Regions from separate parts of the Paenibacillus sp. FW126-R14 genome, predicted to be linked through region 1. Evidence: riboswitches for the same ligand, from Rfam matches in the RefSeq annotation. Region 1 holds a riboswitch; the other holds the start of a gene.
The links. Region 1 has a riboswitch for thiamine pyrophosphate ahead of AC3WRW_RS07080 (thiamine phosphate synthase). Riboswitches for the same ligand answer to the same signal wherever they lie in the genome.

Region 1 (3,972 bases):
CTTTTGAATATGAAAATCCGGGAATTTGCCTGTGCCTAACAATAATCTGGAACGAAACTCATATGGACCGATTTTTAACATGGTTTTTATCCCCCTCCGACAAAATGAACGATTTCAATTGTATGTCCTTCGGACAGCTCCGCTTTCACGTGGTCTTCTTTTTGTAAAATGTTTTGATTATGCTCAACGACGAGCATTTTCTCCTGCAGCTCAAAATGGGCAAGCAGCTCTTCAATCGTTCGGACCGTATCCGGAACCTCGACGCTTTGGCCGTTAATGTGCAGCTTCAATGCTGTGCAGCTCCTCTCCTTTTAATCGTTGGGGGTGGCCTTCCGCCCGCTCGGACGCTCCCGACAGATCGGGGCTAAAAGCTTGCAGATCAAGCTGCAAGGCGCCCATGCCCTCGCCTGCTACAAGACGAGCCATCGCTTTCCCCGTGATTGGGCTTAGCAAAATGCCATTGCGGTAATGCCCGCAGGCCGCAAATAATCCCTCATACTCCGGAACTTTGCCGATGTACGGCAGGCCGTCAGGGGTCTGGGGCCGCAGCCCTGACCAAGCCTTTTCCCACTCTGCTGCGCCGATCGCGGGCATCAACTGCTTCGCCCTGGCCATCAGCTCCGCGAGTCCGGCCAGCGACACCTTGCGGTCATAGCTGTTCGGCACGACCGTCGCCCCGACAAGCAGCCGTCCCCCCGCTTTGGGGACAATATAGCACCCCGGCGTGAACAGGGTCTTATGCAGCTCCCGCTTCTCGGTAAGAACCGAGAAGCACTCTCCCTTCACGGGAAACACCGGCAGGTCGATCCCGCTTCCGGCCAGGAGCCGGCCGCTCCACGTCCCCGCTGCTACGACCACGCTGCCGCCGTACAGCGGCCCCTCGGCCGTCATCACGCCGATGACGCGCCCGCGCTCCGTCAGCAGCCCCTGCACTTGGGCGAATTCTTGCAGCTTCGCCCCCAGCACCCGCGCTGCCTGCGCGAACGCCGCCGCCAGCTTCGGCGCCTCCACCTGCCCATCCTCCGGCAGGTACAAAGCTCCGCGCGTCGCCGTGCTCAGCGCGGGTTCAAGCGAAGCGGCTGCGGCTGCGCTCAGCCACTCCGCTCTTTCGCCCGCTGCGCGCTGGAGCTTCTCTCTGGCGCGCAGCTCCTGCTCTTGAACGTCGCTGAGCGCGACGTTCAAGAGGCCCTCGCGGACGAGGCCGATGTCGACGCCCGTGAGGCTCTTCAGTTCCTCGCTCAGCTTGGGGAACATCGCCCGGCTTTGCCGCGCCCACTGGAACAGCGGCCCCGTGTCCTCCATCTCGGACTGCGCTCCGAGCATGCCGGCTGCGGCTGCCGAGGCCTCCGTCCCCAGTCTGCTGCGTTCCAGCAGCGTGACGGACTGGCCTTGCTTCGCCAAGTAAAAGGCGATGGAGGCGCCTATCACGCCGCCGCCAACGACGATAACGTCACTCGTATGCTTCATAGCTCTCACCTCTTGTTTCTTCCGGCTGCACCGATTGCAGCTCACGGACATAAGCTTTTACTGTTTCCACGGGGTCCGCCGCCTCCCAAATGCCGCTCATGACAGCAATGCCGGCGGCTCCGGCTTCCAGTACGGGCCTCACCTTCTCGGGTGCTATGCCGCCGATGGCGATCACAGGGATCGCCACTTGACCCGCCACCTTCCGCAGTTGTTCGAGGCCTCTGGGCGGAGCGCCCAACTTCGATTTCGTCGCAAAAATATGGCCGTACATGACGTAATCGGCCCCCTCTGCCTCCCGCTTTACGGCTTCTTCCATGCTGTGTACGGATACTCCCGTACGATGCAAGCCTTGGGAGCTTTCCCGTATCATGGGGAGCTGCGGAGAACTTTCCGGGAGATGCAAACCGCCTAGCCCGGCAGCGCCGGCCATCCACGGAAAGCCGTTTATGTAAAGGCTTCGCGCAGGCACCCCTTTATCCACCAAATCCTGTATGCCTATGAAAATTTCATCCATTGGCTTCGCTTTTTCCCGAATATGTATGGCTGTAACGTAGGGGTGAATCCGGGCCGCAACTGCCGCCAGATCTTTCCACGCCAGCTTGCCATTCGAGATGACATGCAGCTCGTACCGGGACATTTGGAGTCCGCCTCCTTACCTTGATCTGTTGTATCGATAGGTGATGGCACGATCAGCGCCAACGCAAAAAAACCACTTTTCCAAAGAAAAGTGGTTGTAGGTTGCCCGCATAATAAACATGCACAAATGAGGCGCCAAAGTCCGGTTTCCACTTTCCTCCGCTGGTATGACCCAGTTCAGGTTCAAAGGGTCCAGATTTCTCCGTCTCAGCCTTTCGGCGCCCCTAGGGATACATTCGTATTCATTTGTTCATTATCATAACACGGTATCCAGCGGTTGGAAATAAAAAAATTTCCATCCCGTTTTATCCTAGTCACCCAAGCCTGTTGCTCTTATAATAGGGGGAACGCTTACCTCGGCCTTACGCACATATTGTCAGGAAGGATGAACATCTAAGATGCTGTCTCACTTGAATCGTCAACTAGAAAAAATCTTGCCGCTCATCACGCCGGCCAGCGTACTCATCGGTGTTTTGCTCGGCAGCCATTTATCCGGGTTCACCTTTTTATCGCCATGGCTATTCGCTTTTATGACCTTTTCGGGCAGCATTAGCTCCAGCTTCAGAGAATTTGTCAAGGTTGTCGTTCAGCCTCTCCCGCTCATCGCCACGCTGCTGATTTTGCATGCAGGCATGCCGCTCATTGCGCTTGGGCTCGGACACGCCGTATACAGCCATGAACCGTTAACCATCACGGGCCTCATTCTTGCTGCGGCCATTCCGACAGGAATTACCAGCGTCGTCTGGGTCTCCATTTATCGCGGAAATATCGTGCTCACGCTTTCCATTATTCTCATGGACACCGTTCTTTCGCCATTCGTTGTTCCTTACACGCTATCTGCGCTCGTCGGAACGAAGGTTCAGATGGATTCCCTTGCCATGATGAAAGGGCTGCTCTTCATGATCGTCGTCCCTTCCCTGCTCGGCATGCTGCTGAACCAATGGACCAAGGGCAATATCAAAGTGAAATGGAGCGGCCGCCTAGGCCCTTTTTCTAAAATATGCATGGGCATCGTAGTCGCTATCAACAGCTCCGTGATCGCGCCTTACTTGCGTGATATTAATCCCAAGCTGCTTGGGATGGCTGGATTTGTACTAGCCCTTGCTTCGCTAGGCTACATCCTGGGGTGGGTCGTCGCGAAGCTGATGAAGTGGGAACAGGATGTTGTAGTGGCGCTTACTTTTAACAGCGGCATGCGGAATATTAGCGCCGGCGCCGTGCTCGCTGTGGCTTATTTCCCGCCTCCGGTCGCCATTCCGGTTGTTCTGGGGATGCTGTTTCAGCAGTCGCTGGCGTCTTTATTTGGCTTTCTTTTGAACCGAAGATATGCTTTGAAAGGCGATGTGTCTAATCTGGCTGTGAATCGTGCGAAACAAGTTTAACCCGGGAGCTGCCTGTGCAGCTTCTTTTTTTAAAGTTCAATCTCATTCCACTCAGCCATTTTTAAGCTAACTTTTATCTGCGTTTCAGCTTCCCTTCTCTTTTTTTTCATAATTGCACCGTACAATGGGGTTGAAGATCAAGGATAGGAGTGAATTATTCGCATATGAAAATGAAACAAATAGCCGGCTTATGCATTCTTATTCCCGCTTTGCTTAGCGGTTGCGGAAATCAAAGCTCCTCCCAGCCTGCAGCGGCAAGCACGTCACAGCCTCAAACGCAAAACGCACAAGGTTCAGCGGATGCGAAGCAGCAGGGACAGAATCGTCCCGCCATGAGTCAGGAGCAAAGACAACTGTTCAGTACGTTCCAAACTCTCCTTATGATGGACAAGGCCGACGGACTTGCGATTACCAAGGAACAGGCTCAAGCCATGCTGCCCGTTGCGCAGGATATCGAGACTAAGGCTGTGCTCAGCGACGAGAATAA
Region 2 (3,972 bases), on a different contig from region 1:
TCGTACGACAACAGAGGTGCTGGGCACTTCCAGTACTGCGCTGCACGAAAATGCGTCCGTCACCGGCAGAATTACGGAAGAAGTCGTGGCTGCTTTTCAACAAATTTCTATCGGCATTGAATCTCAAGCAACTTCTATTACGGATATCACGACTGCGATCCAAGAAGTGAACGAGACGGTGGAGGAGACTTCTTCCGCATCGAATACGATGAGCAGCAGATCCCGGGATACGGCCCGGATTACGCATGAAGGCAAAAGCCAAATGGAAGATCTTTCGCACAAAATCAATGACATTACCGTTATCGTGACCGAAACGTCCGACATCATGAATGAAGTCAACGAGGAAAACGTGAAAATCGGAAATATCGTAACAACGATTGCCGATATCGCCAATCAAACGAATCTTCTGTCGCTCAATGCTTCCATCGAGGCCGCGCGGGCAGGAGAGCATGGCAGAGGCTTTTCGGTTGTGGCCGGCGAGATTCGCAAGCTTGCGCTAAATGCGCATGTGGCTTCTACAGACATCTCCGAGATTTTAGGATCCATTCAACTTAAAGTTGAAACAGCTGTAAATAAGGTGGCAGTTGGCAAAACGGCCGTGGAATCGGGGAAAAAATCAGCGGATAGCGTCGATCACTTGTTCGAAGTCATTAACACGAACACGATTGAAGTCATGGAGCAAGCGGAGAATTTGCAGCGCATGAACCAGCAATTGCAGCTATCCTCTCAAAAGGTAGCCGAGGAAATGACGTCCGTCGCAGCGATTACCGAACAATCCGCCGCTTCGGTGCAGCAAGTATTGGCCAGCGCTGAAGTTCAGCAGAAGCGGGTGGAAGATATTGTTGACAGCATCAGCCAACTGAACGGTTTAACGAAGGATTTGCAGCATTTGATTGAAAAATAAGTTTGAAAAAAAGCATTGCCAAATATCGGTGAATCCGCTACAGTTAAGCCAAATGAATAGCAACACGGGTGCTTGATGAAGTCAGGCTGAGATAGTGGCCCTATGCCGCTGACCGTTAATCTGATCTGGGTAATGCCAGCGTAGAGAATTCGAGTGCCTTTCTGCACTAATTTTATGCCTGCCGCATCCCCGGTGGGCTTTTTTTGTCGTGTTCGCCTATCTCATTTTACAAATTCGATCTAAGAAAAGGAGTTGGAGCAACACATGGTACAAAAAGAAACAGGGGCAAAAGGGTTAAAATTAACCGATATTTTGGTGACGATCGTGATCGCGGCGGTATTTGGGGTGATTTATCGCATCTGGGGTCCGATGTACGATATCTTGAAACCGCTAGGTCTGCACGCAGAGCAGTTGAGCTACGGAATGTGGTTCATGGCGGCAACATTCGCTTTTCTTGTTATTCGCAAACCCGGCGTCGCCTTGCTCGCTGAAGTAGCGGCTGCGACGGTTGAGGCGCTTATGGGAGGATCTTGGGGTGTATCGACGCTGGTTTACGGCATTCTTCAAGGGCTTGGCGCCGAGTTGATATTTGCGGCATTTCTGTATCGCCGGGCGAATGTGAGCGTAACGGTCCTCGCGTCCTTTGCATCCGCAGCGCTTTCTCTGCTTGTAGATAAATATTACGGCTATATTGATCAACTAACGTTCTGGAACTACTGCTTGTTTATTGGGCTTCGTCTTGCGGGCTCTGCGATCATTGCAGGCGTATTCGCTTATTATTTGGCTGGGGCGCTGGCCCGCACCGGTGTGCTTAGTCTGGTTCGTCCTGTTTCGAAGAAAGACTACGACGTATTGGGGTAATGAACATGAGCGAGGAATTCGGCGTTGCCAATCTCAGGTTGAAATACCCTGGAGAAGAGGCCCCCTTGTTATTTCAGGGGGTTTCCTTTTCGGTGAAGCCGGGGGAGAAGGTTCTGCTGCTCGGTCCAAGCGGATGCGGCAAATCTACGCTGCTTCAAGTGCTGAGCGGGATTGTCCCCGATATTATCGAGCTTCCTCTCAAGGCGGACAGACTTGTGACCCCAAGCCGGTGGGGCTACGTGTTTCAAGATCCGGACGCGCAGTTCTGCATGCCTTATGTGGATGAGGAAATTGCTTTCGTCTTGGAAAATATGCAGGTTCCCCGCGGGGAAATGCCGGCGCGCATTGCCCGGTATTTGAGCTTGGTGGGGCTGCAGCTTGACGATACGCATATGCCAATCGGCATGCTGTCGCAAGGGATGAAGCAGCGTCTGGCGATTGCCAGCGTCCTCGCTTTAGAGCCGGAGGTGCTGTTTCTGGATGAGCCGACGGCGCTGCTCGATGAGGAGGGAACGAACCTCGTCTGGGAAACCATCCGCTCGATTAGCGCTGACAAAACTTTGGTTATTGTGGAGCATAAAATCAGCGGCATCCTCGATCTTATCGACCGCCTGATCGTCATCTCGCCGAATGGGGAGCTGCTTGCCGACGGCTCGCCTCAAGCCGTCTTTCATACGTACAAAAAAGAACTCGCCGACTACGGCATATGGTATCCCGGCGTTTGGGACGACTGTCACGCGGGGCGGGCAGCGGAGAGCGCTGCGGCCGGTGAGCTGCTTGCTGCGAGGCAGCAGGTAGTGACCTTTCACGAATTCGCGGGTCTTCGCGGCGGCAAGATTAAGACCTATGTGGATAACTTATGCGTCTATCCCGGTGATTGGATCACCGTCACCGGCGTCAATGGCGCAGGCAAAAGCTCGTTCCTGCTGGCTATCATGCGGCTTATCCCAACGCAAGGCAGGTGCTGGATCGAGGGCGTGAAGGGCAGCAAAATCGAGCAGCTTGCGGAGCAGGTCGGCTTCGTGTTCCAAAACCCCGAATTCCAATTCGTCACGAATTCGGTGGAGGAAGAGCTGCTCTACTCCTTGCCGGAGGCGGAGAAGGGGGACGGAGCCGGGCAGCAGGCCGCTCTGGAGGAGCTGCTGCGGCAGTACGACCTGCTCGCGCTGCGCAAGCGGCACCCGTTCCAGCTCTCGATGGGCCAGAAGCGCCGCTTGAGCGTGGCCTCCGCGATGGTGCGCGAGCCGCGCATCCTGCTGCTGGATGAGCCCACCTTCGGGCTTGACGCGCAGGGCACGATGCGCATGCTGGAGCAGCTGGAACGGCTGCGCGCAGGCGGAACGGTCATCGTGATGGTCACGCACGATGAAGAGATCGTCAAACGCTGCGCCACGCGCGTTTGGCGGGTTGAGAACGGCGTCGTAACAGAGACGGTGGCGGAGAACTCTGCGCCTCTTGCCGTATACGCCGGGGAAGGAGGCTAGGATGATATGCAAATCACGTTCACGTACCGTGAAACTTGGCTGCACCGGGTGAATCCGGGTGTGAAGCTTGTCCTGTCTCTGCTGCTGTTTGTTCTTGTTGTATTCACGCATAATCTGAATACGATGATGTATTTAACAGCGGGAGCGCTGGTGCCGCTGCTCTTGTTTTCGGGCCAGCCGCTGCGGCGTCTGCTGCTGTATGCCTCGCCGTTCCTGCTCATCTTCCTCTCCTCTGCGGCGGGGATGATGATGTTCGGCAGCGGGGAAACGCTGTGGTTTCAGCTGGGTTTTGTCCGAATCACGGAAGAAAGCTTCTACCGCGGCCTGCATCTCGGTTTTCGCGGCCTTCAGGTCGCGGCGGTGGGACTGCTGTTCAGCTTGACCACACGTCCGGTCGCTCTTTTTTATGCGCTGATGCAGCAGTGGAGGGTGGCCCCGAAGTATGCCTACAGCTTTCTTGCCGCGCTTCGTATGCTGCCGCTTATCGTTGAGGAGTTTCAGACGCTGCGCTATGCACTTAAAGTCCGGGGCAAGAAGCGGCGCAATTGGCTAACGGGTTGGTACACGATGCTGCGCATGTATGCCATTCCCCTGCTGGCCCAGAGCATCCGCCGCGCCCACCGGACGGCTGTGGCGATGGAAGCGAAGCGTTTTTCCACTCAAAAAAAGCGAACTTATTATTATCTTTCCACGTACTCCAGAATGGACATCTATTATATGGTT

Region 2: linked by a shared signal. The riboswitch ahead of AC3WRW_RS14895 (ECF transporter S component) and the one ahead of AC3WRW_RS07080 (thiamine phosphate synthase) in region 1 are both predicted to bind thiamine pyrophosphate.

What each region holds. Positions count from the first base shown of each region.
Region 1 covers NZ_JBYTBS010000007.1:94,769-98,740, reverse strand. The annotation lists gene AC3WRW_RS07095 (thiazole synthase) at 1-81, opposite strand, end outside; gene thiS (sulfur carrier protein ThiS) at 87-290, opposite strand; gene thiO (glycine oxidase ThiO) at 274-1,467, opposite strand; gene AC3WRW_RS07080 (thiamine phosphate synthase) at 1,451-2,104, opposite strand; TPP riboswitch at 2,241-2,339, opposite strand; gene AC3WRW_RS07075 (bile acid:sodium symporter family protein) at 2,502-3,485, shown strand; gene AC3WRW_RS07070 (hypothetical protein) at 3,650-3,972, shown strand, end outside.
Region 2 covers NZ_JBYTBS010000020.1:77,014-80,985, forward strand. The annotation lists gene AC3WRW_RS14890 (methyl-accepting chemotaxis protein) at 1-904, shown strand, start outside; TPP riboswitch at 959-1,068, shown strand; gene AC3WRW_RS14895 (ECF transporter S component) at 1,169-1,765, shown strand; gene AC3WRW_RS14900 (ABC transporter ATP-binding protein) at 1,771-3,249, shown strand; gene AC3WRW_RS14905 (energy-coupling factor transporter transmembrane component T family protein) at 3,256-3,972, shown strand, end outside.